DNA from 2 places in the Mesorhizobium sp. M0802 genome. Region 1 is predicted to be linked to the other one. Evidence: predicted binding sites of a transcription regulator. Region 1 holds the regulator's gene; the other holds the start of a gene.
What was found. The regulator LexA, encoded in region 1, represses DNA repair genes until DNA is damaged. The targets are predictions, from matches to a motif close to TGTTCNNNNTGTGTTCNG.

Region 1 (14,919 bases):
GGACGTCACCGTCGAGGCCATAGACCGCACCGGCCTCAAGCCGGACGGCACCATCATCAAGGACCTGCCGGCATCGCCGGACCTGATCAAGGCGGTGTTCGAGGCCGAGCCCAACACCGAGAATCAAGCCCTGACCACGCCTAACAACGGCTTCGTGTTCTATGAACTGACATCGATCACGCCGGCTCGCGACCGCACGCTGGACGAAGTCCGCCAGCGCGTGGTGGCGGACTGGACGACAGAGGAAACGACCAAGCGGCTGACCGCGAAAGCAGACGAACTCGACAAGCGCCTCAAGGCTGGCACCACACTCGACGTCATCGCCGGCGAACTGAAGCTTGAAAAGCAGACCAAGCGCGGCGTGAAGCGCGAGGCCGACGATGTCGATTTCGGCAAGGAGGGTGCTGCTGCGATGTTCGGGGTCGGCGAAGGCGGCACCGGGCTGATCCCCTCGCCCACCGGCGACGGCCAGATCCTGTTCAAGGTCGCCGAAGTGTTCGAGCCGGCCGGAGCCGACGCCAGCTCGGTACCCGACGATGCGCAAAAATCCTTCACGCAAGGCATGTCCGACGATCTGCTCGACCAGCTGGTGGCGCAGTTGCAGACGCAGTACGCCGTCAGCGTCGACCAGGCCGCCGTTTCCCAAGCCCTCGCCCAATGAATGGCCTTAGCCCAATGAACGTCTTGGCCCAATGAGCGCCCTGAAGACCCATATCGCCAAGGTCGCCACGGGAACCGGGCTTACCTTCGAGGAAGCGCGCGAAGCTTTCGACATCATCATGTCTGGCGACGCGACGCCGGGCCAGATCGGCGGCTTCCTGATGGCGTTGCGCGTGCGCGGGGAGACCGTGAGCGAGATTTCCGGCGCCGTCGCCACCATGCGTGCCAAGATGCTGCGCGTCGAAGCTCCTGAGGGCGCCATCGACATTGTCGGCACGGGCGGCGACAATTCGCATTCAGTCAACATCTCGACCGCTTCGGCCTTCGTCATTGCCGGCTGCGGCGTGCCGGTCGCCAAGCACGGCAATCGCGGCCTGTCGTCGCTGACGGGCGCTGCCGATGTGCTGGTCGCGCTCGGCGTCAAGATCGATATCCCGCCAGAGGTAATCGGCCGCTGCATCCAGGAGGCCGGCGTCGGCTTCATGTTCGCACCTGCGCACCACCCGGCGATGAAGCATGTCGGCCCGACCCGCGTCGAGCTCGGCACGCGTACCATCTTCAACCTGCTCGGACCGCTGTCCAATCCGGCCGGCGTCAGCAGGCAGATGGTCGGCGTGTTCCTGCCGGAATGGATCGTGCCGGTGGCCGAGACATTGAAGGCGTTGGGCACCGAGCATGCCTGGGTGGTCCATGGCGACGGCTATGACGAAATCACCACCACCGGCGAAACGCAGGTGGCGGAACTGGCCGGCGGCGAGATCCGCCATTTCACGCTCACCCCGGAAGCCGTCGGCCTGCAGCGCCACACCAAGGACGAGTTGCGCGGCGGCGACGCCGCCTACAATGCCACGGCGTTGCGCGACATGCTGAGAGGTGCTGCCGGGGCCTATCGCGATACGGTGCTGATGAACGCCGGCGCCGGCATGGTGGTGGCCGGCAAGGCGACGACGCTTGCCGACGGCATGGCCGCGGCCACACAGGCCATCGACAGCGGCCGGGCGCTGGGCGTGCTCGACAGGCTGGTCGAGATTTCGAACGGATGAGCCGTGGCTGACATTCTGCGCAAGATCGAGGCCTACAAGCGCGACGAGATCGCGGCGGCGAAGGCGCGGATACCGTTGGCCGAGATCAAGGCGCGAGCCAAGGATGCCGACGCACCGCGTGGCTTTCGGAGGGCACTTGAGGCGAAGCGCAGATCGGGCAGCTTCGGCCTGATCGCCGAGATCAAAAAGGCAAGCCCATCCAAAGGCTTGATCCGTGCCGATTTCGACCCGCCCGCACTGGCGCAGGCCTATGAGAAAGGCGGCGCCGCCTGTCTTTCGGTGCTGACCGATGCGCCATCCTTCCAGGGCGCGCCGGAATTTCTCACCAATGCACGCAAGGCAGTATCCCTGCCCGCGCTGCGCAAGGATTTTCTGTTCGACCCTTACCAGGTCTACGAGGCTCGCGCATGGGGCGCCGATGCCATCCTGATCATCATGGCCAGCGTCGATGATGCCTTGGCGAGCGAATTGGAAGCGACCGCGTTCGAACTCGGCATGGACGCGCTGATCGAGGTGCATGACGAGGCCGAGACGCAGCGCGCGGTAAAACTCTCGTCGCAGCTGATCGGCATCAACAACCGCAATCTCAGAACATTCGAGACCAACCTCGAGACCTCGGAACGGCTGGCATCGATGGTACCGGGCGGCCGATTGCTGGTCAGCGAGAGCGGAATTTTCACCCACGACGATTGCTTCAGGATGCAAAAGACCGGCATCAGCACCTTCCTCGTCGGCGAGAGCCTGATGCGGCAAGAGGATGTCGCTGCGGCAACGCGGCTGCTTTTGACAGGCAAGGCGAAGGCAGAGGCCATCTGAGGATGGCAGCCGCCCTCACCCATCTCGGCGCCAAGGGCGAGGCCAACATGGTCGATGTCGGCGAGAAGGCGGAGACGACGCGCACGGCGGTCGCCGAGGGCTTTGTCTCGATGCGGGCCGAAACCCTGAAGATGATCCTCGACGGCGACGCCAAGAAGGGCGATGTGCTGGGTACCGCGCGCATTGCCGGCATCATGGCGGCCAAGAAGACGCATGAGCTGATTCCGCTCTGCCATCCGCTGCTTTTGACCAAGGTGTCGGTCGACATCGAACCGGACACCACGCTGCCCGGCCTCAGGGTCACCGCGCTTGCCCGCGTCACCGGCAAGACCGGGGTCGAGATGGAGGCGCTTACTGCGGCATCTGTCGCGTGCCTGACCATTTACGACATGGCCAAGGCGGTCGACCGCGCCATGGTGATTTCCGGTATAAAGCTGGTGGAAAAGACCGGCGGCAAGTCCGGCGACTACAAGGCGGGTTCGTAAATGGTGCTGGTTCCGGTCGCCGAGGCGCTTCAACGCCTCCTCGACGGCGCTGTGGCGTTGCCCGGTGAAAGCGTCGCGCTGGCGGATGCGGCCGGCCGGGTGCTGGCGGAGCCGGTCGTGGCGCTGCGTACCCAGCCGCCTTTCAATGCATCTGCCATGGACGGCTATGCCGTACGGGCGCAGGATGTGGCGACCCTCCCGGCGAGGCTTTCGGTTATCGGCACGGCACCTGCAGGGCGGGGCTTTAACGGCACTGTAGGTAAGGCGGAAGCCGTGCGCATCTTCACCGGCGCGCCGCTGCCGGAAGGCGCAGACACCATCGTCATCCAGGAAAATGTCCGCGATCTCGGCGGTAGCCGGATCGAGGTCACCGAGCCGACGGCGAAGAACCGCAATATCCGCCGCCTTGGACTGGATTTTGCGCAAGGCGACGTGCTGCTGGAAAAAGGCCGCGTGCTCGATCCGGCTGCATTGTCCCTGGCGGCGTCGGCCAATCATTCCCGGCTGAACGTGGTGCAACGGCCGCTGGTCGCCATCATCGCCACCGGCGACGAATTGCTGCCACCGGGCAGCGAACCTGGCCCCGACCAGATCATCTCGTCCAACGCCTATGGCGTCGCTGCTGTGGCGCAGTCGGTCGGCGCCCGCGCCCTCGATCTCGGCATCGCTGCCGACCGCAAGGAGGCGATTGCGGCACTGGTGAAAAAGGCGGTCGCTGCGAAAGCCGACGTCATCGTCACGCTGGGCGGCGCTTCGGTCGGCGACCATGATCTCGTCCATGACGTGCTGACCGGCGAAGGCATGAAGCTCGACTTCTGGAAGCTCGCCATGCGCCCGGGCAAGCCGCTGATGTTCGGGCGGCTGGGCGATATCAGGTGCATCGGCCTGCCCGGCAATCCGGTGGCGAGCCTGGTCTGCTCGCAATTGTTCCTGAAGCCGCTATTGGCGCAGCTCGGCGGCCGTCCCCACCGGCAGGACATCCGCCAGGCTCAGCTTGGCGCCGCGATGCCGGCCAATGATCTAAGGCAAGACTATGTGCGCGCCGTGGTCCGGGAAGAAGCCGGCGCATTGGTGGCGACGCCGTTTGGCATCCAGGATTCCTCGATGCTGAGAATGCTGGCCGACGCCAACGGCCTGATCGTGCGCGAGCCCTTCGCTCCGGCGGCAGAAGCAGGCGCTGCTTGCAGCGTTCTGATGTTGCGCTGAGGTCGCGCATTTAAGCCTTTAAATCTAACAGATAAACTGTTTGTTACTACGCCAGCAATGTCCGCGTCAGCGGATGTGTCGGATCGGCAAGCCCGTCGACGATGCTGAAATGATGCCGGTCCGGCTCGACCACTGTGCTGGTCGTGGCGCCGAGGCCGATCCAGATGTTGGCAAGCAGCGCATTCTGGCGCAGGAACTCCGCCCGCTCGCCGCCGCCGGCCCAGCAGGTGATGCGCGCGCCCTGCATGGGGCGCAGCAGAACCGGGCTTTCGGCCAGTGCTTCCGCTTCATCGATGGCCAGTGTCGCGTTCATCCCCGTCCGCATGATTGGCCGCAGGTCATGGACGCCGGAGATCGAGACGACATTGCGCACGCGGCCCGCCACATCGGCGGCCAGGGGTGTCGTTGTCGTCACCATCCTGGAGGCGAGATGGCCGCCGGCGGAATGCCCGGTCAGGATCACCGGCCCGCCGACCATCGTCGCCGCCTTGCCGATCGCCGCCGCGATTTCCCTGACGATGCCGGAAATGCGTATGTCGGGACAAAGCGTGTAAGTCGGCATTGCCACGGCAAAGCCATTGGCAACCGCGCCGTTGGCCAGATGCGACCATGGCTTGTTGTCGAACGCCTTCCAGTAACCGCCATGGATGAAGACGACGAGCCCTTTGGGCATGACATCGGGAAGGAACAGATCGAGCCTGTTGCGCGGGCTGTCGCCATAGGCGATGTCGAGCTTGGCCCGACCGGACGCCGACATTGTGTCGCGAAAAGCCTGTGCCGGTGTGTCCCACGCGGCCGGCCAGCGATTGCTGCCGGCAATGTTGTCGCCGTTGGCGTAGGCATTGTCCCAATCGGCAACACGATGTTGGAGCATCTGCATCCCTCCCGGATGGCTTCAGTTCAGTCGACAGGAATGGCCGCCGAACAGGGCGGCGTCAATGCTGCGACCTAAAAACATTTTAGGCTTGAAACAAATTTCGACTGGTGCGATCCTGCGCCTTGTTCAGCCATGGGCGCGAGGCAGACAGGGGCAGCCGAAAATGCTTGGGCCATCAGCGCATATCGACACATTCACGCGCGACAACCTGCCGCCGCCGGAGCAATGGCCGGAGTTTTTGCTCGACGGCTTCGACTATCCCGACCACATAAATGCCGGCGTCGAATTGACCGACAGGCTGGTCGAAAAAGGGTTCGGCGACCACACCGCGCTGATCGGCAATGGCCGCCGCCGCACCTACAAGGAACTGTCCGACTGGACCAACAGGCTCGCCCATGCCCTGGTCGAGAATTATGGCGTCAAGCCGGGCAACCGGGTGCTGATCCGCTCGGCCAACAACCCGGCCATGGTCGCCTGTTGGCTGGCCGCCACCAAGGTTGGCGCGGTGGTCGTCAACACCATGCCGATGCTGCGCGCCGGCGAACTCGCCAAGATCGTCGACAAGGCGGAAATCACGGTTGCGCTTTGCGATACAAGGCTGATGGACGAGATGACCGCCTGCGCCAAGGGCAGTGCGTATCTCAAGCAGGTCATTGGCTTCGACGGCACGGCCAACCATGACGCGGAACTCGACCGCGCCGCCCTCGACAAGCCGGTCACCTTCACTGCCGTCAACACCGGCCGCGACGATGTCGCCCTGCTCGGCTTCACCTCCGGCACCACCGGCGTGCCGAAGGCGACGATGCATTTCCACCGCGACCTGCTGATCGTCGCCGACGCCTATGCCCGCGAAATCCTGGAGGTGACGCCCGACGACATCTTCGTCGGCTCCCCGCCCCTTGCCTTTACCTTCGGTCTTGGCGGGCTCGCCATCTTCCCGCTGCGTTTCGGCGCCGCGGCGACGCTGCTGGAACAGGCGACGCCACCCAACATGATCCACATCATCGAGACCTACAAAGCGACCATTTCCTTCACCGCTCCAACCGCCTATCGGGCCATGCTCAAGGCCATGGATCAAGGCGCTGACCTGTCCTCGCTGCGCGTCGCGGTTTCGGCGGGCGAGACGCTGCCGGCGCCTGTCTTCGAGGAATGGACTGAGAAGACCGGCAAGCCGATCCTCGATGGGATCGGCGCCACCGAGATGCTGCATATCTTCATCTCCAACCGCTTCGACGACATGAAGCCGGCCTCCACCGGCAAACCCGTCGGCGGCTATCAGGCACGCATCGTCGATGACGAGATGCGGGAGCTGCCGCGCGGCTCTACTGGCCGGCTGGCGGTGCGCGGCCCGACCGGCTGCCGCTACATGGCCGATGCCAGGCAAAAGGACTATGTCCGCGATGGCTGGAATCTCACCGGCGATACGTTCACGCAGGACGAGGATGGCTTCTTCCACTTCGCCGCGCGTTCCGACGACATGATCGTCAGCGCCGGCTACAACATCGCCGGCCCCGAGGTCGAAGCGGCGCTGCTCTCGCATCCCGACGTCGCCGAATGCGCGGTGACCGGCGCCGAGGACGGTGAACGCGGCCAGATCGTCGAGGCGCATATCGTGCTTGTGCAAGGTGTTTCGCCGGACGCATTGACCGTCAAACGCCTGCAGGACCACGTCAAGGCAACGATCGCGCCCTACAAATATCCGCGTTCGGTGAAGTTCATCGACGCCTTGCCCAAAACCCAGACCGGCAAGATCCAGCGCTTCCGGTTGCGCGCGGAGAAGAGCAATTGATTAAGCCGCACGATCCGGCGTCCGATGGCGCGCAGATGTCGTTCAAGGAGCGGATGTCCTACAGCGACTATCTGCAGCTGGACAAGGTGCTCGATGCGCAGGCGCCGCTGTCTTCGGCCCATGACGAGATGCTGTTCATCATCCAGCATCAGACATCGGAATTGTGGATGAAGCTCGCTTTGCACGAGATCGGCGCCGCGATCCGCTCTATCCGCGCCGACCGCCTCGAACCGAGCTTCAAGATGCTGTCTCGCGTCGCGCGCATCTTCGAGCAGCTCAACAATGCCTGGGACGTGCTGCGCACGATGACGCCAAGCGAATACACCGAGTTTCGCGACGCGCTCGGCCAATCCTCGGGCTTCCAGTCGTGGCAGTACCGCGCTATCGAGTTCATGGCCGGCAACCGCAACCTAGCCATGCTCGGGCCGCACAAGCACCGGCCCGATCTTACGGACAGGCTGGAAGCGATCCTGGCCACGCCGTCGCTGTACGACGAGGCGCTTCTGCTTTTGGCGCGCAATGGCTTCGACATCGGCGCCGATGCCGGGCGCACGGACTGGCGCGAGACGCGCGTCGAGAACGAAGACGTGCTGGCTGCCTGGCAAACCGTCTACCGCGACCCGCAGCGCTACTGGATGCTCTACGAACTGGCCGAGAAGCTGGTCGACTTCGAGGATTACTTCCGCCGCTGGCGCTTCAACCACGTCACCACGGTCGAGCGCATCATCGGCTTGAAGCGCGGCACGGGCGGCACCTCAGGCGCCTCCTATCTGAAGAAGATGCTGGAGGTTGTGCTGTTTCCGGAGCTCTGGACGGTCCGCACCCGGCTCTAGAGCATTTCACCGTTTAACGTAAACGGCGAAATGCTCTAGCTCTTTGATTTGACGCAATTGCGGACGGAAAACCGCTTCACACTTTTCCTGAAATTGCTCTAGTTCCTCAGGTGACCGCGGTCTTCACCGCGAAGCGGGCGTCCTGCCAGGCGCCGGTGCGCAGAATATCCTCCAGGACTTCGACCGCCTGCCAGACATCGCCATATCCGACATAGAGCGGCGTGAAGCCGAAACGGATGGTCGACGGCGCCCGGAAATCGCCGATCACGCCGCGCTCGATCAGCGCGCGCATCACCTGATAGCCATGCGGATGGAGGAACGACACCTGGCTGCCGCGCTGGCTGCCGTCGCGAGGACTTTCCAGTTCAAGCCCGTAGGCGCCGCATCTGGCTTCGACGAGCTGGATAAACAGGTCGGTCAGCGCGATGCTTTTTCTGCGCACCGCCGCCATATCGACGTCGTTCCAGATATCGAGCGCGCCCTTGAGCGCCCGCATCGACAGCACCGGCTGCGTTCCGCACAGGAAGCGGCGAATGCCGCTGCCGACGGCAAAGCCCTGCTCGAAGGCAAAGGGCCGCGCATGGCCCCACCAGCCGCTGAGCGGCTGGTGGGCATCGTCATGGTGGCGCTCGGCCGCGTAGATGAAGGCTGGCGAGCCCGGGCCGCCATTGAGGTATTTGTAGGTGCAGCCGACGGCGAAATCGGCATTGGCACGGTCAAGTTCGACCGGCAAGGCGCCGGCCGTGTGGCAGAGATCCCAGATGATCAGCGCGCCGGCGTCATGTGCCTTGCGCGTCAGCGCCGCCATGTCGCGCAACTGGCCGGATTTGTAGTTGACGTGGTTGACCAGGATGACGGCAACGCTGTCGTCGATCAGCTCCTCGATTGCGGCCGCGTCGACGCCCTCCAGCCGCAGCCGCGTTCCCGGCCGGGTCGAGGCGACGCCTTCGGCCATGTAGAGGTCGGTCGGGAAACTGTCGCCCTCGGCAACGATGACCGACCGATCCGGCCGCATGCCGAGCGCTGCGTGCAGCAGCTTGTAGATGTTGATCGAGGTTGTGTCGCAGACCACCGTCTGCCCATCAGCCGCGCCGATCAGTCGCCCGAGCTGATCTCCGAGTTCCACCGGCATGTTGAACCAGCCGGCGGTGTTCCAGGCGCGAATGAGGTCGTGCGCCCATTCCTGCGTGGCGGCCTGCTGCAGTTCGCTGAAGACGACCGCTGACGCGGCGCCCAGGGAATTGCCGTCGAGATAAATCACGCCTTGCGGCAAGACAAAGCGTTCGCGCATGGAGCGCAGCGGATCGGCGGCATCCATTGCTTCGATTGTAGCGAGATCGGGTGTCGTGCTCATGATCCGGCGCCCCTCCATGGACAAACGCGCGCGGCGGAGCCTGCCGCCCAAACATGCCGGCGATCTTGAGTGGTCGCCCTTGAACTGTCAAACATTATATATAATTCACCCATTGAAAGGCTTTGATATATAATGATCCGCCGAGCGTTTATGTCTGATGGATCACGATGCTGGATGACGAGCAGACCTCGAAGACGGAAGCGGCCTATCGCCTGCTCAGGCGCGATATTCTTGCGACCCGGCTGGCGCCTGCCGCGCCGTTGAAGCTGAGCACGCTGCGCAACACCTACGGCATCGGCTGGACGCCGTTGCGCGAGGCGCTGTCGCGGCTGGAGGCGGAACGGCTTGTGACCGCCATCAGCAACCGCGGGTTTGCGGTCGCTCCCGTCTCTCGGGCGGAGCTCGAGGATTTGGCGCGTGCGCGGCTGGTGGTCGAACTGCCCCTGCTGGTGGAATCGATCGAGGAGGGCGACCGTGAGTGGGAAGACGCGGTCGTTGCCGCCCACTATCGTCTCTCACGGTGCGGGTCTGTTCTCGACGATCCATCGGATGATGCGGTCGACGCGTGGTACGAAAAACACGATGCCTTCCATGCGGCGCTGCTCAGTGCCGCGACATCCAGCTGGCTGCTGCGCTTCAATGCGACGATTTCCGACCAATTGCATCGCCATCACCGCTTTCTGGGTCTGGCCCCGACGCTGCGCGCCGCCGCCGGCCGCACGGATGGCCACCGGAAGGCCGTGGCGGCCCTGCGCGACGCCGTGGCGATCGAACACCATACCGCCCTGATGGAAGCGGCCCTCGATCGCGACGTCGAACGTGCGAAAACTCTGATGACCGCTCACATCGGCTACACGCTGCAGGTCTATGCCCAGAGTGAACCCGGCGCGGATGCTGCGCAGCCCCGTCCGAAAAGGAAGCGGCGATCGTAGCCGACGACGCAGGGCACTTTGTCTTCGTTTCACCCCGTTGCCGGCCAACGACTACGAGCGCCGCTCGCGGTGCCGAACGTCACGCTGAACAAAACGTCAACACATTCATTAAACTTTAAAAGGTTGCGGAACACAACTGGAACAGATAGTGTTTGTTCTGGGTTTGTTTTTTCTGATTCTGGTTTCAGAACCCCTGGGGGCCGCGATGCTGACGCGCAAACAACATGAGCTTCTGATGTTCATCCATGAACGCCTGAAGGAGAGCGGAATCCCGCCGTCCTTCGATGAGATGAAGGAAGCGCTTGACCTCGCCTCCAAGTCCGGCATCCACCGCCTGATCACGGCGCTTGAGGAGCGCGGTTTCATTCGCCGGCTGCCGAACCGGGCGCGCGCGCTGGAAGTGCTGCGGCTGCCCGACTCGATCGCACCAGGCCTCAATGCGGCGAGGAAGTTTTCGCCGAGCGTCATTCAGGGCAGTCTTGGTCAAACCGGCCAAGGGCAAGGCGGCCAAGGACAAGGCGCGATGGGCCAAGGCGGTATCGGTCGCCAGATCAAGCCGGGCTCGCCGTCGCGTTCGATGTCGGCCGGCAATGACGACGCCGTTTCGGCGGTGTCGATCCCGGTGATGGGACGCATTGCTGCCGGTGTGCCGATCGACGCCATCCAGCATCAGACCCATTCGATCTCGGTGCCGCCCGACATGATCATGGGCGGTGAACACTACGCGCTCGAGGTCAAGGGCGATTCGATGATCGAGGCCGGCATTTTCGATGGCGACACGGTCATCATCCGCAATGCCGACACAGCCAGCCCCGGCGAGATCGTGGTGGCGTTGGTCGACGATGAGGAAGCGACCCTGAAACGCTTCCGCCGCAAGGGCGCCTCGATCGCCCTGGAAGCCGCCAACCCGGCCTACGAGACCCGCATTTTTGGACCGGACAGGGTGAAGGTGCAGGGCAAGCTTGTCGGATTGATCCGGCGCTACTGAGCCGGCTTGGGTTTGTACTTTTCACGCTGGTTGTAAGGCGGCAGGCCGCGCGCTTCGCGGGAGAAGCGGCGTTGCTCGTGCCAGGGGCGATACGGCTTGTCGACGGCGAAGCGGATGGTTGGCGCTGCAGCTGCCGATTGCGGATCGAAGAAGACGGCGGCGCTGCCGTCGCGGGCCAGCTGTTTCTTCGTCACGACCAGCACCAGCGGGTCGCGGCACGGATTGTAAGCGGTGGCGTCATCGATGACGATCAGGCTCGCGAAGGCACAGGCCGGCCGCGCCGTCTTGCGGTCTTTCGCAAGCGCTACAATGGCTCCGGAAGGGTGCCGGGCGATACAGAGATCGCCGGTGCAATAGAAGGGCGAGCCGGGCGGCAGATCGAGCGGATCGAGATCGAACCGCGTATCTGTTGCCTCGAAAATCTCAGGTGGGATAATGGTTTCGGCCCGCAGCGCCCGTTTCCAATTGTCCGTGGTGAATTCGTTGGAGCGTTCGCGGTTGAGGGCGAGTTCGCCGCCACCGATCGGCATGGCCACCAGATGCGCATCCTCGGATATGAGCACGTCGGGCGTAAGCACCTGCGGCACCGTCAACAGGCCGGCCAGCGCGAAAGGCACGGCCGCCAACCTGAGCCAGGTGGTGGCCATGGTGGCGATGACGAGGGCGACCGCCACCAACAGCACCGAGCGAATGGAGATCAGCCCGACGGCGTCGACCGGCGAGCGCTCGGAAATCCAGGCCGATATAGCGATCATCGCCATCAGACCCTTGCCCATCACATAGAGGAACGGCCCGTCGGCGCCGAACGGCATCGCCAGTGCGCTGAGCACGGCAAAGGGCATGACGATCAACGAAACAATCGGCATCACGGCCAGATTGGCGATCAGGCTGAGCGGCGACACACGCTGAAAATGCCAGATGGCGAACAGCAAGGTTGCACTGCCGGCGATGATCGAGGTCATGGCGAGGCCGCCCATGGCCAGCGCGAATTTTCGCGACAGGAAGCCGACGAAGGAGCGCTTTGCCGGCGGCGTTCTCACCTTGTCGGCGCGGTAATCGGCCCAGCCGGCATAGGCGCCGACAAGGGCGGCGGTGGCGGCAAACGACATCTGGAAGCTGGGACCGACCACCTCGTGCGGCGACACCAGGATGACGGCAATGGCGGAGATCGCCAGATTGCGCATGGTGAGTGCGGCGCGATCAAACAGCACGGCGACAAGCATGACCGCCAGCATGATGAAGCTGCGCTCGGCGGCAACCACGACGCCTGAAATGACGAGATAGGCGGCGATGGAGACGAGTGCTGCCACTGCTGCATATTTCTTGACTGGGCGGCGCGAAGAGAAATCGGGAAACAGCGCAAAGGCGCCACGCAGCAACGCCATGATGGTGCCGGCAACCAGCGCCATGTGCAGGCCGGAGATGGAGATGATGTGGTAGATGCCGGTGCGCCGCATCGCTTCGTTGACCTCGTCCGGGATGCCGGCGCGCACCCCGACAATCAACGCCGCGGCAATCTCGCCTTCGGCGCCGCCGATCTTGCCCCTGATATGGTCGGCAATGTTTTCGCGCGCGTTCTCGATTGCCGAGGAGAGCCGCGCGGCCAGCGGCGGCGGTCCCTGCGTAGCAATGGTTTTCGGATTGCCGAGAAAGAAGCCGCTGCCGCCGATACCGGTGAAATAGCTGTCGAAGGAGAAATCGTAGCTCTCCGGCCGCACCGGACCGGTCGGCGGCAACAGCCTGGCATAGCCGGTGATCAGGGAGCCGGCGGTCATATCGGCGGGAACGGTCCGCGCCGAGAGCCTGACCCGCTCCGGGGCGTAGCGCAGCTTGGGGTAAGCGGTCGAAACCACGTCAAGCGTCAGCCTGATGCGCCCGCTCTCCATCTGTTCGAGACTGACGACGCGGCCGGTCAGCCGTGTCTGGATCTCGGAGCCGAGCATCTGCGTTCCGGCGCGCCAGGTCTCGACTTTGGCGGCGACGACGCCGAGCGCGCACAGCATCGCGGCCATGCAGAACAGATGCGTCCTCGGCCGAGGTCGCGTGGCGACAGCGCAACATGTCGCCAGCACCACAATGGCGATTGGCTGCGCAAAGCCGGGCTCGCCGGCCAGCGAGAAATAAATGATGACGCCGGCCGCCAGGAAAACCGGCACCAGCAGGAAGGCGACGCCCCGGTCGAGCTCCGTGTTGGCGGCCACGGCAAGGCTGCGGCGGAGCGCGGGCCATGACGGACGGCGAAGCCGTCTGCGCAGACGGGCGATAGATCCGGGCGCTGTGACTTGCGCCGGCAAGGCGTGACCGGGCAGCGCAGGCGCGACGCCGGGATGCGGCTCAGGCAGCGCGAGGGGCAGCGGCTCGGCATAGGGACTATCGGCAAACAGCGAGCGTTCGCTGACGCTTGCCTCGGCGCCTTCGCCTTCCTTCGTGCCCCGGCCACGTCCAGCCATCGGGTCTGCCCCTTGCGCCCCAGACCTCCTATGCTACATGAACGCGCAAAGCGCGAAAGTCCGTGCGGTCGCGTCCACCGCGCCGGAATTGACCATCACTCGCCAAGGACGCTCAATCCTCAATCATATCCCGGCCCTCCGCCCTCAGGCGAGCAAGCCCATCGCGCATTGCCTTCAATTGTTCGGGTGTATGACCCTGCCATTCAGCGAGCTCCCCCAGGATGAGCAACGGCTCACGGGAGCGGTAGGATTTCGTCGGATTACCGGGAAATTTTTTATCGGTCAGGTTAGGGTCATCCATGAAAAACCCCGTCGGCTTTACGATGTAAATCCTTTGACGACCGTCACCCGTTGCAAGCTCTGCTCCCCAGATGGCGGCTTCAAGTGTCTGGGTGAAATAGACCCATGACAGTGGTTTACCTCTGAAATTGGAAGGGTGGCCGACGCTCAGCAGATCCCCCGGTTTCAAATCCGCCCGGGTACCATGGTAGAACGGATCACCCTCCGTAGGGTCGGCGTTTCTGGTCATCGGTAGTCCTTCTTTCAATCTTGCCTCCTTAGTGGCGAGACCGGACTGCACACAGTTGCGGTGTTCACGATAATGATTGCAGAAAGGTCAATATGCGTGACCAAGCCAACGCTGTCACGGCGGCGTTGTAGTCGGGCAGTCCGCCTCCGTGAAGAAATGTCCGCTCGTCAGAGGGGGCTACCACCGTCGCAGCGATGTTCCAGGCACTGTGACGGACGCTGCAGCCGAATGGAACCCAGACATTGACGCTGCTGCCAAATGAGGTTGCGCGGAGGTGCGAACAGATTTTGTGCTACAAGGCTCCGGCGCCCGTTGACGCAACCGATAATTGCCGACGTGCCCCGGCCTCGTCCAGCCATCGGGTCTGCCCCTTGCGCCCCAGACCTCCTATGCTACATGAACGCGCAAAGCGCGAAAGTCTGCGCGATCACGCCCCGCTTTCCAAGGTTCCCGAGAGTTCCATGTCCGACACGGTCGTCACCCGTTTTGCCCCCTCGCCCACCGGCTATCTGCATATAGGCGGCGCGCGCACCGCACTGTTCAACTGGCTGTACGCCAAGCACACCGGCGGCACGATGGTGCTGCGCATCGAGGACACCGACCGCGAACGCTTCAACGAGGCGGCGACACAGGCCATTCTGGATGGGCTGACCTGGCTCGGCCTTTCCTGGGACGGTGAGGCCATATCGCAGTTCGAGCGCGCGCCGCGCCACCGTGAGGTGGCCGAGGAGCTGGTGCGCCTGGGCAAGGCCTATTACAGCTACGAGACGCCTGCCGAGCTCGAGGCGATGCGCGAGGCCGCACGCGCCAAGGGCTTGCCGCCGCGCTACAACGGCCAGTGGCGCGATCGTGCCCCCTCGGAGGCGCCTCCCGGCGTCAAGGGCGCCATCCGCATCAAGGCGCCGACCGAGGGCGAAACCGTGGTGCACGACCGTGTGCAGGGCGAGGTGCGCTTCC
Region 2 (14,919 bases), on a different contig from region 1:
GGGACATGGTGTCGAAGAAGAAATATCCGGGCGTGTTCTCGATCGACCAGTTGCCCCAGGCGACGTCCCACGGCATGCGCTGCACCGGGCTGAAGCGGCCCTTGGCCGCCACCGCGCGCCAGAAATCGTCGAGCTTTTGCCGTGCACCCTCGACGCCGGCGCGCACAAACCCATCGGCCAGCGCCACCGCATTCATGGCGCCGGCGCTGGTGCCGGACACCGCCGCGATCTCCAGCCTGCCATCCTCCAGCAGCCGGTCGAGCACGCCCCAGGAGAAGGCCCCGTGCGAGCCGCCGCCCTGCAGCGCGATGTTGATCTTCTTCGTTTCCTCCGCCTTGCCGTTTTTGGTCATGGCGTTCCTGTTCGGTTTGGTCGCTGCTGCCTCATTCCGCCCGGGGATCGGGCGGGTTCGACTGCAGCGGACTTGTATTGCAGCGCAGCATATAAGGGATGACCAAGGCAAGAACACGAACACGGTCGCGTGATCACATGAAATTTTGGTCATGGGAATGGTCCTCCACGCCCAGGTCTTCGCCCTACGAATACCCCCACCCTTGATCCCTCCCCACAAGGGGGAGGGAGACTTGGTAGACGCTGATCTCAGCAAACCACCGACGTTTCGGCGGCGCGCGCCAGCTGCCCTCCCCCTTGTGGGGGTCCGAAGGACGGGCGAGACCCGTGGCTCGCCCCGGCAAGCTAGGGTGGGGTCCTCTTCGCAACAATCTGAACTTGGAACCTCAGGCCACGAGGTCCGGCACCGGCCCGACATAGCGCGATTGTGGACGGATCAGCCGCCCCGTCGTCTGCTGTTCGCGCGCATGCGCGATCCAGCCGGCGACACGTCCGGCGGCAAAGACATTGCTGAACGCCTGTGGCGGAAAGCCAGCCGCCTCAAGCACAAGCGCTGTGTAAAACTCGACATTGGTCTGCAGCGAGCGCTGCGGCTTGGCGATCCGCAGCACTTCGAGCGCCGTCTGCTCGACCTGTTCGGCGAAGGCCAGGCGGCGGCCGGCTTCGCCCTCGCTGCCGAGCTGCCGCACGACGGCTTTCAGTACATCGGCGCGCGGATCGCGCACGCGGTAGATACGATGGCCGAAACCCATGATGCGCTCGCCATGCGCGACCTTCTCGCGCAGCCAACCGGCCGCGTCGCCATGCGCCTGGATTGCATCGAGCATCTCGATCACCGGGCCGGGCGCGCCGCCGTGCAGCGGCCCCTTGAGCGCGCCGAGCCCGGCCAGCACCGACGATGTCAGCCCTGCCAGCGTCGATGCGACGACGCGGGTGGCAAAGGTCGAGGCGTTGAGGCCGTGATCGCACACGGTCACCAGATAGGTGTCGAGTGCCCTTGCCAGCGCCGGCGACGGGACGGATCCCTCGAGCATCCTCAGCATGTCGGCGGCATGATCGGCCTTAGCGTCAGGTGCGGTCGGCTGCTCGCCGCGCGCCAGCCGCAGCAGAGCCGGCGTCAGCACGGCGGGCGCCGCGATCAGCCGCAAGGCGTCCGTCAGCGTCTCGCCATCCGGCAGCAGCGCCATGCCGGCGCGCATGGCGCCATAGATCTCAAGCGGTGCGAGCAGCGGCAGCGAGGGCGCAAGCCGCTCGAACACCTCGACGCGAGCCTTGCCCAGCCTCGCTGCCAGTTCGGCATCGCCGGGAAGGCCGTCGAAGAAGCCGTCGAGCAACAGGCGAACCACTTGCGCATAGCGCCAGCGTCCCGCCAATTCCGGCAGCGAATGACCGCGGATCGTCAGGCGGCCGCCAAGGCCATCGACATCGGAGAGCACGGTCTCCGCCGCCACCACATCATCGAGCCCGTTCGGCATATCTCATCTCCTTGCAGCTTTTCTGCATGGGAGATAAGGGTTAGGCTGCGCCTCGATCAATCTTGATCAATATAATCAATGCATGGGCTAAAAATGTCCGAATGGCTGTCGCGGGATGAGGCGCTGGAACGGCTCAAGGTCCGGCCGCAGACGCTCTACGCCTATGTCAGCCGTGGCCGCATCGGCATGCGGCCGGATGAGAGCGACCCGCGCCGCAGCCAGTACCGCGCCGACGACATCGCGGCATTGGCGACCCGCCGGGCGCGGGGCCGCAGTCCCTCGGCCATCGCCGAGAGTGCGATCGCCTGGGGCGAACCCTCGATCGCAACAGCAATTTCAACCGTTCTGCACGGGCGCCTCATCTACCGAGGGCAAGACGCCGTTGCGCTTTCCAAAGCGGCGACGCTGGAGGAAACCGCTGCTGTGCTCTGGGCCTCGCCTGAACCGGTGGCTTTCAAAGCTCCGTCATCTGAAGCGCCTCATCCAGTCGGCCGCGCCTCGGCCTTTGCGCAGCTTGCCATGCTTGCAGGCCACGGGCGGCCTTCGCTAGGACGCAGCGCCGCCTCGCTGTGCACCGAGGCCGCGCGCACAGTCGGAGCGCTGGCGCAGTCGCTGGGCGCTGAAGCCGGCACAGCGCCCGTCCATAAGCGCCTGGCGCAGGGCTGGTCGGTAGATGCGACGGGAGCGGAAGCGATCCGCTGCGCCCTCGTCCTGCTCGCCGATCATGAACTCAACGCATCGACCTTCGCCGCCCGCGTCGCAGCGTCCACAGGGGCCTCGCCTGCCGCATGCCTGTTGGCCGGCCTGGCAACGCTGTCCGGCCCGCGCCACGGCGGCGCCGGCGAAGCGGTGATGCAACTGGCTGAAGATGCAGCAGCCCACGGCGCGGATGCGGCGATCCGGCGCTGGCTCGGCCATGATCGGCCCTTGCCGGCGTTCGGCCATCCGCTCTATCCCGACGGCGATCCCCGTGCCACCGCACTTCTGGCAGTCATCCCTGTCGACGAGACGCTGCAACAGCTGCAAAAAGCCGCCATGGCGGCAGCCGGTGCCCAGCCCAACATCGACTTCGCCCTGGCCGCACTAACGCGCGGCCTTGGCTTGCCGCGCGATGCACCGTTCCAGCTATTCGCGCTTGGACGCAGCGTCGGCTGGGCCGCGCATATGGTCGAACAGATCATTAGCGGCAGCATCATCAGGCCGCGTGGCCGCTATGAGGGACGCGTGACTTAAGCCGACCTGGCCGTGTTCCCGAAACGCGCACGGTACGCGACGGGCGTCGTGGCGAATTGCCGGCGGAAGTGATGCCGCAACGTGCCTGCCGCGCCAAAGCCGGCGGTCTCGGCAATCCGTTCGATCGGCATGGCGGTGTCTTCCAGCAGCGTGCGCGCCCGCGAAAGCCGTTCCGACAGCAGCCAGCGCGCCGGCGTGACGCCGGTTGCGGCCGCAAAGCGGCGCAGAAACGTCCGCTCGCTCATCCCGGCAAGCTCGGCCAAGATGGCGACGGGATAGTCGGCAGAAATATCGGCGCGCATCCTGTCGATCAACGGTCCAAGCCGGCTGCGCTCATGTGGCTCGGGAACGGAGCTCTCGACATACTGCGCCTGGCCGCCGTCGCGATGCGGCGGCACGACCAGACGGCGCGCCACCATGTTTGCAGCCTTGGTGCCGAAGTCGCGCCGAACCAGATGCAGGCAGAGGTCGATGCCCGCGGCACTGCCTGCCGATGTCAGCACATTGCCCTCATCGATGTACAAAACGTCCGGAATCACGGTGATGTCGGGGTACATCTCCGTCAGCTTCTCGCTGTAGCGCCAATGCGTGGTCGCTCTTTTGCCCGCAAGCAGGCCGGCGGCGGCAAGCACGAACACGCCCGAACAGATCGAAAGAATGCGAGAGCCGCGCTCGTGTGCCTTTCGAAGCGCCTCGATCAGCGCCGGCGGCACCGGAGCCTCCGTTCCGCGCCATCCCGGTACGATCACCGTGCCGGCCTGGCCGATCAGATCGATCCCGCCGTCGGCAACAATACGCACGCCGCCCAGCGCGCGCATTTCACCGGTATCAATACCGGCAACTGCAAAACGGTACCAATCCTCACCCATTTCCGGCCGGGGCAAGGCGAAGATCTCAACCGCCACGCCAAACTCGAACGTGCACAGGCCGTCATAGGCAACGGCAACGACAAGAGGGTTGGCAGGGCGCGGATTGGCAGAGGATGGCATGATCTTGACGATATATGGCAAAGCTGCCAGCTGCAATCGCCCTGCTTCCTGTCTTATCTCTCCGTCGCATCAGCAATGGAGATACGAGGATGAGCCACGTGACAGACATTCCGGCGGCATCGCCGGATATCGCCCGCGACCATTTTCTGCGCCGGCTTTCCGTCGAGACCGACTGTTCCGACGTCGCCGCCGCACTGCGTGCCGGGGAGCCGGACTTTGTTCTCCTGCATGTGGTCGGTTCGCCGGAAGCCTATGGACGCCGCCATGTGCCGGGCGCGCTGCATCTGCCCCACCGCGAAATATCGGCCGGGCGGATGGTGCAATGGCCCGAAAGGACGCTGTTCGTCGTCTATTGCGCGGGACCGCATTGCAATGGCGCGGATCAGGCGGCCTTCAAGCTGGCCAGCCTCGGTCGTCCCGTGAAGATCATGATCGGCGGCATAACCGGTTGGCAGGACGAGGACCTTCCTTTCGCTTCAGGCAAGGAGCCCGGTGTCTTGCACGCGTGAGGCCACGCGATATGGTCGGCCTTGAAGACTGAGCAAGCATGCAGAAGGCGATGGTTAGAATTCGTCCATTCGAGCGCCAGGATGTCGGTGCGGTGCTCGCCCTCATGCGGGCGCTAGCCGTCTTCGAGGGTTATGACGACAAGCTTCGCGTCACCGAAGCGAACCTCATCGAGCACGGGCTGGGGCCATCGCCCCGGTTCGGCGTGTTGGTGGCGGAGCGAGAGGGCGTGATCGTCGGCATCGCCGTCCACTACCTCATCCCCTGGACCTACGACCTGAAGCCGGTTGTCTGGCTGAAGGAACTCTACGTCACTGAAGCGACGCGCGGCATGGGGGTCGGCCATGCGCTTGTTGAACAGCTTCGCCAACACGCTTTGAGCATTGGCGCCTCCGCCATCAAATGGACGGTGCTGAAATCCAACTCGCCGGCCAAAGCCTTCTACCGCTCGCTCGACGGCCAGCCCGACGATATCTGGGAACCGTGGCAGCTGAAAATCGACCCGTGACGGCCGCCTCGACCAACTGAGGGCGGTCGACCATGCGGCGGTCGCTTACGACATGGTGTCGAGCTTGCGCTGCATGGCGGCGATCTGTTGCTTCAGTTCCTGAAGGTCGTCGCCGCTCTTTTCCGGGACGTCCTTGCGGGCCGGCTCGGGTGCAGCCGCGGCCGCAGCATTTGTGGCGGCGGTCGGGAAGGGCGTGAACAGGCGCATCGCGTTCTGGAACATTTCCATGTTGCGGCGTGTCTGCTCTTCCAGCGCCTTGATCGGCGTGGCGATCTTCATCACATCCAGCGGCGACTTGCCGATCGCGCCCTTCATCTGCTCGCGGAACCGCTCCTGTTCCTTGGAGAAGGCCATCATCGACTGTTCGAGGAAGCTCGGCACGATCTGCTGCATCTGGTCGCCATAGAAAGCGATCAACTGGCGCAGGAACGGGATCGGCAGCATGTTCTGCCCATCCTTGTTCTCCAGTTCGAAGATGATCTGCGTCAGCACCGGATGGGTAATGTCGTCACCGGTCTTGGCGTCCTGGACGGTGAACTCCTCGCCCTTCTTGACCATCTCGGCCAGATCCTCGAGCGTGACATAGGTGCTGGTGCCGGTGTTGTAGAGCCGGCGATTGGCATATTTCTTGATAATGATAGGGTCGTCTTTCGCGGCCATCAGCATCCTCCCGGGACACCGGCGCGCCTGAGTAAGCCGCCGGTAACGATTGCGCCATTTTTAAGGATATGCGCAAAAGCTCTATAATTCCAAGCGCTTTGTGCAGTGCGGCATCATTTATTGCTGCATGGCCGGCCAATTATGCTGCGCAGCAAAGGTTGGGCGATCCCGCCGGCCGCTCACGCCCTGCTTGCGGCGCTTGGCCGGCACGCCCATTTCCGGTTTGACTTGGGGTGTGGAACGGGCAAGAAAAGTCCCAACAAGCCCCCAAGAACACGACACCTCGAAGTCTGGAGAGAAAAATGTCCGCTTCCAATTCAATCGTCGTTGCCAGCGCCGCACGCACGGCTGTCGGCTCTTTCAACGGCGCCTTCGCCGCCACCCCGGCGCATGAACTTGGCGCCGTCGTCATCAGGGAGCTTTTGGCGCGCGCCGGCGTCGAGCCGGGTGAAGTCGACGAGGTCATTCTCGGCCAGGTGCTGACCGCCGCGCAGGGCCAGAACCCCGCCCGCCAGGCGTCGATCAATGCCGGCCTGCCCAAGGAGACCACCGCCTGGGGGCTCAACCAGGTTTGCGGCTCTGGCCTGCGCGCCATCGCGCTCGGCATGCAGCAGATCGCCGCCGGCGACGCCACTGTGATCATCGCCGGCGGCCAGGAATCGATGTCGCTGTCGCCGCACGCCGAGCACCTGCGCGCCGGCGTCAAGATGGGCGACTACAAGATGATCGACACCATGATCAAGGACGGGTTGTGGGACGCCTTCAACGGCTACCACATGGGCAACACCGCCGAGAACGTCGCCCGCCAGTTCCAGATCACCCGCGACGACCAGGACCAGTTTGCGCTGGCCTCGCAAAACAAGGCCGAGGCCGCGCAGAAGGCCGGCAAGTTCAAGGACGAGATCGTCGCCTTCACGATCAAGGGCAGGAAAGGCGACACTGTCGTCGACCAGGACGAGTACATCCGCCACGGCGCCACCATCGACGCCATGTCCAAGCTGAAGCCGGCTTTCGACAAGGACGGCACCGTGACCGCCGCCAACGCGTCGGGCATCAATGACGGCGCCGCCGGCGCGCTGCTGATGAGCGAGGCTGAAGCCACAAGGCGCGGCATCACCCCGCTGGTGCGCATCGCCTCATGGGCGACGGCCGGCGTCGATCCGGCGATCATGGGCACCGGACCTATTCCCGCCTCGAAGCGGGCGCTCGAGAAAGCCGGCTGGTCGGTCAAGGACCTCGACCTTGTCGAGGCCAATGAAGCCTTCGCCGCGCAGGCCTGCGCTGTCAACAAGGGCATGGGCTGGGATACGTCGATCGTCAACGTCAATGGCGGCGCCATCGCCATCGGCCATCCGATCGGCGCGTCGGGCGCCCGCGTCTTCAACACGCTGGTTTTCGAGATGCGCCGCCGCGGCGCCAAGAAGGGCCTTGCCACGCTGTGCATCGGCGGCGGCATGGGCGTCGCTCTGTGCGTGGAAGCGCTGTGAACAAGAAGTGAGTAGTGAATAGGGAGTAGCGAAGAGGGAAGAAGGAGCAGCGCGGCGGGATATCGATCCGTACTCGCTATTCCCACTCCCTATTCCCTTCTTCCGACCAAAGGGAGGAAGAACTTTCAATGACCAAAGTAGCGCTCGTCACCGGCGGATCGCGCGGCATCGGCGCCGCCATATCGATCGGCCTGAAGAATGCCGGTTACACCGTTGCCGCCAACTATGCCGGCAATGACGAGGCAGCGGGGAAGTTCAGCACACAAACCGGCATCAAGACCTACAAATGGTCGGTCGCCGACTACGACGCCTGTGCCGCCGGAATCAAACAGGTCGAGGCCGATCTCGGCCCGGTCTCGGTGCTGGTCAACAATGCCGGCATTACCCGTGACGCCATGTTCCACAAGCTGACGCGCGAGCAGTGGAAGGAAGTCATCGACACCAATCTGTCTGGGGTCTTCAACATGACGCATCCGCTGTGGGGCGGCATGCGCGACCGCAAATTCGGCCGCGTCATCACCATTTCCTCCATCAACGGCCAGAAAGGCCAGGCCGGCCAGGTCAACTATTCCGCCGCAAAGGCCGGCGACATCGGCTTCTCGAAGGCGCTGGCGCAGGAGGGCGCGCGCGCGGGCATCACAGTCAATGTCATCTGCCCCGGCTACATCGCCACCGAGATGGTCAAGGCGATCGACGAGAAGGTGCTGAATGAACGCATCATCCCGCAGATTCCGGTCGGCCGCCTCGGCGAACCGGAAGAGATCGCGCGTTGCGTCGTCTTCCTCGCTTCCGAAGACGCCGGCTTCATCACCGGTTCGACCATCACAGCCAATGGCGGCCAGTATTTCGCCTGAACGACAGCATTTCGCCCGGTAGGACGGGCCGGCTTATGGCCCGTTTTTTCATCGCCGGCCGGCGATGTTCCCGGGCTGCGCGCTAGACATTGACCCGTTCCGGCACGCAAAGATTAACGATTTCCAGGCGCCCTGTGCAAAACCCGGTTCGCAAGCTGTGAATTCTCGGTGGACAAGCTGTGGACAACACAACATGTTGGGGTGAACAAACCAGGAAAATCCCGCCATCGCCGATTCGTCACCAATTCGTTCCGGCTTTGAGCGGAACGTTAACGACCAAGGCCGAATACCACCGGAAAATGGTTAAGGCCGATTAAGAAAATTCAGCAATTTCATAATGTTGGCCGAGGCGTATCGGATCACGACGATGCCCCGCCGGCAAAGGTTAACGCCAATGGTCGCCTTGCAGGAATCGGGCCAGTTTCCGCGATTCAGCATATGGTGAGACTCAGGCTCGCAAAATCCACATGTAGCCGTGAACAAAACCTGAATCTGCCGGAGTCACTGATTCGTCGCCGATTCGTTCCAGACTCGTTCCAACTGTTAATTGAGACCTCAAAGACGAACCGTGGGATTGCCGGCCGGAACATTCCGCTTTCGCTTCGCGCCTGAAATCCCTATGTGTCGCCTGTCATACGCGCCACGCGAGGCGCGCTCCCGACAACACGATGCAGAAAGCCTCATCTCCAGGCCGATGAACATCCAGCCGAAACACACCGAGCCGCTGATCCTGTCGGGCCGCGACGTGACTGCCGTGCTGGGTCCGACCAACACCGGCAAGACCCATCTCGCCATCGAGCGCATGGTGGTGCATGAGAGCGGCATTATCGGCCTGCCGCTCCGCCTTCTGGCGCGCGAGGTCTATGCCCGCGTCTGCGAAAAGGTCGGCGCCCACAAGGTGGCGCTCATCACCGGCGAGGAAAAAATCCAGCCGCCCGGCGCGAAATATTCGGTCTGCACCGTCGAAGCCATGCCGCGCGAGACCGACGTTGCCTTCGTCGCCATCGACGAGGTGCAGCTCGCCGGCGACCTCGAGCGCGGCCATATCTTCACCGACCGAATCCTGCACCTGCGCGGGCGCCAGGAAACGCTGCTGCTCGGCGCGGCCACCATGCATGGCATCCTGCAAAAGCTGCTGAGAGGCGTCTCGGTGGTGACGCGCCCTCGCCTGTCGCACCTGGCCTATGCCGGTTCGAAGAAATTGACCCGCCTGCCGCGGCGTACGGCCATCGTCGCCTTCTCCGCCGACGAGGTCTATGCCATCGCTGAGCTGATCCGCCGCCAGCAAGGAGGAGCGGCAGTCGTGCTCGGCGCGCTGTCGCCCCGCACCCGCAACGCCCAGGTGGCAATGTTCCAGGCAGGCGACGTCGACTATCTCGTCGCCACCGACGCCATCGGCATGGGCCTCAACCTTGATCTCGATCATGTCGCCTTCGCCCAGAACCGCAAATTCGACGGCTACCAGTACCGCAACCTGACGGCGGCCGAGCTCGGCCAGATCGCCGGCCGCGCCGGCCGGCATCTGCGCGACGGCACCTTCGGCGTCACCGGCCAGGTCGATCCGCTGGACGAGGAACTGGTCAAGCGCATCGAGGGGCACGAGTTCGATCCGGTGAAGGTGCTGCAATGGCGCACCGCGCATTTCGACTTCGCCAGCCTCGACGCGCTGAAGCGCTCGATCGAAACCAACGCGCCGGTCGAAGGCCTGACGCGGGCGCTGCCGGCGGTCGATGCGCAGGCGCTCGAACATCTCTCCCGCGACGAGGACATCCGCGCGCTGGCTACCAATGCCAAGCGCGTGGCGCTGCTGTGGGAAGCCTGCGCGTTGCCGGACTACCGCAAGATCGCGCCGGCCCAGCACTCCGACCTGATCGCTTCTATCTACACCGACCTCGCCAAACACGGCCATGTCGACGAGAACTACATGGCCGAGCAGGTGCGCCGCGCCGATACGACCGAGGGGGACATCGACACGCTGTCGCACCGCATTGCGCAGATCCGCACCTGGACATTCGTGTCCAACCGGCCGGGCTGGCTGGCCGATCAGGCACACTGGCGGGAAAAGACGCGCGAAATCGAAGACAGATTGTCGGATGCGCTGCATGAGCGGTTGACGAAACGGTTTGTAGACCGCAGGACTTCCGTCCTCATGCGGCGCCTTAGAGAAAATACAATGCCTGAAGCCGAAATCAGTCCTACCGGAACCGTCCTTGTCGAAGGCCATCATGTCGGCGAGTTGCAAGGGTTCCGCTTCACCGCCGATCAGAGCGCCGGCGGCGAAGACGCCAAGGCCGTGCGTACGGCAGCGCAAAAAGCGCTGGCCGCCGAGTTCGAGGCACGTGCCGAACGCTTCGGCGCCTGCGCCAATGGCGACCTTGCGCTCGGCTCCGACGGCACGCTGCGCTGGATCGGCGCGCCGATCGGCACGCTGGTTGCCGGCGAGGACGCGCTGAAGCCGCGCCTGGTGCTTTTGGCCGACGAGCAGTTGACCGGTCCCGCCCGCGACAAGGTCGCCGCGCGCGCCGAGCGCTTCGTCAATTTCCAGATCGAATCCTTGCTGAAGCCGCTGGTCGACTTGAAGAATGCCGAGCAGATCGCCGGCATCGGCCGTGGCATCGCCTTCCAACTCGTCGAGCATTTCGGCCTCATCAACCGCCGCGACATCGCCGAGGAAATGAAGTCGCTCGACCAGGAGGGTCGCGCCGCCTTGCGCCGGCTCGGTGTGCGCTTCGGCGCCTACCACGTCTTCGTGCCGGCGCTGATCAAGCCGGCGCCCGCCGGACTGATCACGCTTTTGTGGGCGCTGAAGAACGACGGCAAGGACAAGCCCGGCTTTGGCGACGTCGTGCACGCGCTGGCCTCCGGCCGCACCTCGGTGGTCATCGATCCGGCTTTCGACAAGAGCTTCTACAAGCTCGCCGGCTACCGTAATCTCGGCCGCCGCGCCGTGCGCATCGACATTCTGGAACGGCTGGCCGACCTGATCCGGCCTGCGACCAACTGGAAGCCCGGTCTGGGACAGCGCCCGGACGGCGCCTATGACGGCCAGTCCTTCATGGTGACGCCGCCGATGATGTCCATCCTCGGCGCCACCGCCGACGACATGGAAGAGATCCTGAAAGGTCTCGGCTATCGCGCCGAGCCGAAGCCGCCGGCAGAGGTCAAGGCGCGGCTGGAAGCACAGGACAACGCGGCGCGGGAAGCGGCTGCCGCCAAGCTGGCTGCGGACGCGGCTGCAAAAGCTGAACAGGCCAAGGCGGCGGAAGCCGCTGCAAGTGAAGCCGTCGCTGAAGCGCCGGCCGTTGGATCGGAGCCGGATGCGGTTGCCGCCGCTGAGCCTGCGGCTGAGCAGCCCGTCGCCGAAGCCGCAGCGGAGGCTGTTGCTGCGGACGCTCAGCCGGGCGCGCCTCAAGAGGGTACGGAGCCAACTCCGGCCGCTGAAGCTACCGCCGAAGCTCCAGCCATCGCGGAAGCAACGGCAGAGCCTGTCGCGGACGAGCAAGTCGAAGCTCACGCAGAAATCGCGGAAGAAGCTCCGGCTGTTGCGGAAGCTGACGACACTGCCGACGCCACCGTCGCCGAAAACGCCGACGCCCTTACCTCCCCCTCGATGGCGGAGGTCGCGGCGCGAAGCGACGCGGGTGACAGCGTTGACGAAGCAGGTGCAGACACAGCAGACACTTCAGGCGCAACCGCCGACGCCGGCGCTGCCCCCACCCCGGCGCTGCGCGCCGACCCTCCCCACGAGGGGGAGGGTGGAAGCGCTGAGCCTGTCCCCGAGGCCGAAGCGCCAAAGCCCATCTTGCTGTGGCGGCAGGGTCGTTTCGAGCAGCGCCCGCGCCATCGTCAAGGCCGGGACAATCGCCCGCGTAACGGCCAGGCTGGCCGCGCCGATGCGCCGGCCGACGCTGCCGGCGGACAGCCGGCACCGGGCGAACGGCCGGCCTATCAGGGCCGGCGCGACCAGCGCGACGGTGCCGCCAAGCCACGCTTCGACCGTTCGAAGTTCAAGCCCAAGCCGCAGGCCGAGGGCGAACAGCGCCGCGACGGCAAGCCGCAAGGCGAGCGTCCGCGCGAGGGCCGGCCTGACTGGAAAGGCGGCAGGCCGGAAGGCAAAGGCGGACCGCAAGGCGCCAAGCCGGCTTTCCAGGCCAAGCCACGCGAGGAACGCCCGGCGCGCTTCGATCCGGACTCGCCCTTCGCCAAGCTCGCCGCCTTGCGCGACCAGCTGAAGAAGTAAGCTCTGAGCATGATCCCGAAAAGTGGAACCGGTTTTCGGACAAGATCATGCTCCAACAAGAAATAACTCGCTGCGATGGTTGCTGAAGGTCGTCAGCGCATCGACAAGTGGCTGTTCTTTTCGCGCGCGATAAAATCGCGCTCGCTGGCGGCCAAGCTGGTTGTCGCCGGACGCGTCCGCATCAACAGCGACAAAGCAGCGCAGGCCTCCGATCTGGTCAAGCCTGGCGACGTTTTGACCATTACGCACGAGCGCCGCATCTTCGTTTGGAAGGTGCTTGGCACCGGCGTGCGGCGCGGTCCGGCCGATGAAGCACGCACGCTCTACGAGGACATGTCCCCGCCGCCGGCCCCCAAAGGCGAGGCTGTTGCCGATGCCATTCCGGCGCTGCGCGACGCCGGCAGCGGCCGGCCGACCAAGAAGGAGCGCAGGCAAACCGACCGGCTGTTCGGCGAAGACTGAAGCCTTGGCCGTCTGCGCCATGCCGGCGGTCTGGAATTTCATTCCGGACACGCGGGCCCCGCCTGCAATGGCTGCCCTTGCAAGCGGCAGGCAAAGGCGTTACCTCACCAAAAAAGCCGCCGCATCGGCCCGAAAATCGGAAATCGATTTTTCGGAAGGCACGATGCGCAGATTCAAAGTGTCAGAGCGTACTTTGTGCGTCCAAGTGGACGCACGTCGCTCTAGCAAAAACGGGACGTCCCGGAGCCGACCAATGACCTATGTCGTGACCGACAACTGCATCAAATGCAAGTACATGGACTGCATCGAGGTCTGTCCGGTCGACTGCTTTTACGAGGGCGAGAACATGCTTGTCATACATCCCGACGAGTGCATCGACTGCGGCGTCTGCGAACCGGAATGCCCGGCCGATGCAATCAAGCCCGACACCGAGCCGGGCCTCGACAAATGGCTGCAGGTCAACACCGAATACGCCGAGAAATGGCCCAACATCACCGCCAAGAAGGAGCCTCCGGCAGATGCCAAGAGCTTCGACGGCGAGGCCGGCAAGTTCGAGAAATATTTCTCCGCCGAGCCCGGCGAAGGCGACTGAGCACATGACGCTGGAATCGGAATCGATTTCGGAAAGGGTGATGCGCAAAGCAAAAAAGTGCGGCCTATTGGATCGTCATAACGCTGCGTAACGCGCATCATACATTAACTGCCTTGACAGGCGGCGATGGCGCTCGACCTTCGCGTTTGCAGCAAAACCTTGATTCTTCCGACTTTTTGTGCTACACCAGTTGAAACATGCCGGTGACACAACGTCGATTTATGGCGCAAGCGCCCCAAATCACTGAAAGGTGAAATCCCCAATCGGACCAGAGCGATCTGGGCCAGGCAGTCGCTATGTATGCGGTTTGCCGGTCCCGGCTTTTTCCGATGGGTTCATCTGTTGTGCGGCTAACGATCGGTGTCCCCGGTCGCATGCGTTCGGACCGGCAGGCCGCCGGTGCCACAACAAGGAGTTCAGGGCGTAATGGCAACGATCACCCCGCAGAAGAAGTCCACCTCGGCACGCCACGGTTTCAAGACCGGCGAGTACATCGTCTATCCGGCACACGGCGTCGGCCAGATCGTCTCGATCGACGAGCAGGAAGTTGCGGGCCACAAGCTGGAACTGTTCGTCATCGACTTCCAGAAGGACAAGATGCGCCTGAAGGTTCCGGTCGCCAAGGCGACCTCCATCGGCATGCGCAAGCTGTCGGAAGAGGATTATGTCGAGCGCGCGCTGAAGGTCGTGCAGGGCCGCGCCCGCGTCAAGCGCACCATGTGGTCGCGCCGTGCGCAGGAATATGATGCCAAGATCAATTCGGGCGACCTGATCTCGATCTCGGAAGTCGTGCGCGACCTCTACCGTGCCGACAACCAGCCGGAACAGTCCTATTCCGAGCGTCAGCTCTATGAGGCGGCACTCGACCGCATGGCGCGCGAGATCGCGGCAGTCAACCGCATGTCGGAAACCGAAGCCGTGCGCCTGATCGAGGTCAACCTCAACAAGGGCCCGAAGCGCGGCGCCAAGGCCGACAATGAGGAAGCCGAGCAGGAAGAAGCTGCCTGATCGCTTTCACCGTCGAAATCATGAAAAACCCGGCCTTGTGCCGGGTTTTTGTTTTTACCCCCTTGTGGGGTTCCAAGGACGGGCGGGACCCGTGGCTCGCCCAGGCAGGGTCGCTGCGAAGCAGCGAGGATGGGGACGACCCCAGACCGCACCCGGACCTTCCGTCCGACCTCCCCACAAGGGGGAGGTAGAAGGCTCAGCCGCCGGCTTCCTTCTCCGCCTCCTGCTTCAGCGTCGCAATAAAACGCTTCGTCCGTTCACGCTCCGGATTGCTGAACACCACGGTGGACGGCCCCTTCTCGACGACGACGCCAGCATCGAGGAACACCACCTCCTGCGCGATCTTGGAGGCAAGGCGAAGGTCGTGCGTGGCCATCACCATGGTGGTGCCTTCGCTGGCGAGTTTTCCGAGCACGTCGACCACTTCCTGCGCCAGTTCCGGATCGAGCGCCGAGGTCGGCTCGTCGCAAAGCAGCACTTTCGGCGACGGCGCCAAGGCGCGGGCGATCGCCACACGCTGCTGCTGGCCGCCCGACAGCGTTGCCGGCCAATC

Region 2: NKI10_RS09120 (helicase-related protein) is a predicted target of LexA. The motif match lies at 8,586-8,603, and genes of this name have one in related genera.

Annotation. Positions count from the first base shown of each region.
Region 1 covers NZ_JAMYOY010000005.1:249,989-264,907, reverse strand. The annotation lists gene NKI10_RS11065 (peptidylprolyl isomerase) at 1-661, shown strand, start outside; gene trpD (anthranilate phosphoribosyltransferase) at 693-1,703, shown strand; gene trpC (indole-3-glycerol phosphate synthase TrpC) at 1,707-2,519, shown strand; gene moaC (cyclic pyranopterin monophosphate synthase MoaC) at 2,522-3,004, shown strand; gene NKI10_RS11045 (molybdopterin molybdotransferase MoeA) at 3,005-4,210, shown strand; gene NKI10_RS11040 (hormone-sensitive lipase) at 4,257-5,084, opposite strand; gene NKI10_RS11035 (AMP-binding protein) at 5,251-6,876, shown strand; gene kynA (tryptophan 2,3-dioxygenase) at 6,873-7,709, shown strand; gene kynU (kynureninase) at 7,816-9,063, opposite strand; gene NKI10_RS11020 (GntR family transcriptional regulator) at 9,231-9,995, shown strand; gene lexA (transcriptional repressor LexA) at 10,201-10,983, shown strand; gene NKI10_RS11010 (ComEC/Rec2 family competence protein) at 10,977-13,433, opposite strand; gene arr (NAD(+)--rifampin ADP-ribosyltransferase) at 13,546-13,962, opposite strand; gene gltX (glutamate--tRNA ligase) at 14,424-14,919, shown strand, end outside.
Region 2 covers NZ_JAMYOY010000004.1:210,521-225,439, reverse strand. The annotation lists gene NKI10_RS09165 (patatin-like phospholipase family protein) at 1-352, opposite strand, end outside; gene NKI10_RS09160 (citrate synthase/methylcitrate synthase) at 738-1,826, opposite strand; gene NKI10_RS09155 (citrate synthase) at 1,920-3,059, shown strand; gene ftrA (transcriptional regulator FtrA) at 3,056-4,048, opposite strand; gene NKI10_RS09145 (rhodanese-like domain-containing protein) at 4,138-4,557, shown strand; gene NKI10_RS09140 (GNAT family N-acetyltransferase) at 4,608-5,063, shown strand; gene phaR (polyhydroxyalkanoate synthesis repressor PhaR) at 5,109-5,723, opposite strand; gene NKI10_RS09130 (acetyl-CoA C-acetyltransferase) at 6,026-7,210, shown strand; gene phbB (acetoacetyl-CoA reductase) at 7,339-8,064, shown strand; gene NKI10_RS09120 (helicase-related protein) at 8,759-12,304, shown strand; gene NKI10_RS09115 (RNA-binding S4 domain-containing protein) at 12,380-12,766, shown strand; gene fdxA (ferredoxin FdxA) at 13,020-13,358, shown strand; gene NKI10_RS09105 (CarD family transcriptional regulator) at 13,785-14,366, shown strand; gene NKI10_RS09100 (amino acid ABC transporter ATP-binding protein) at 14,563-14,919, opposite strand, start outside.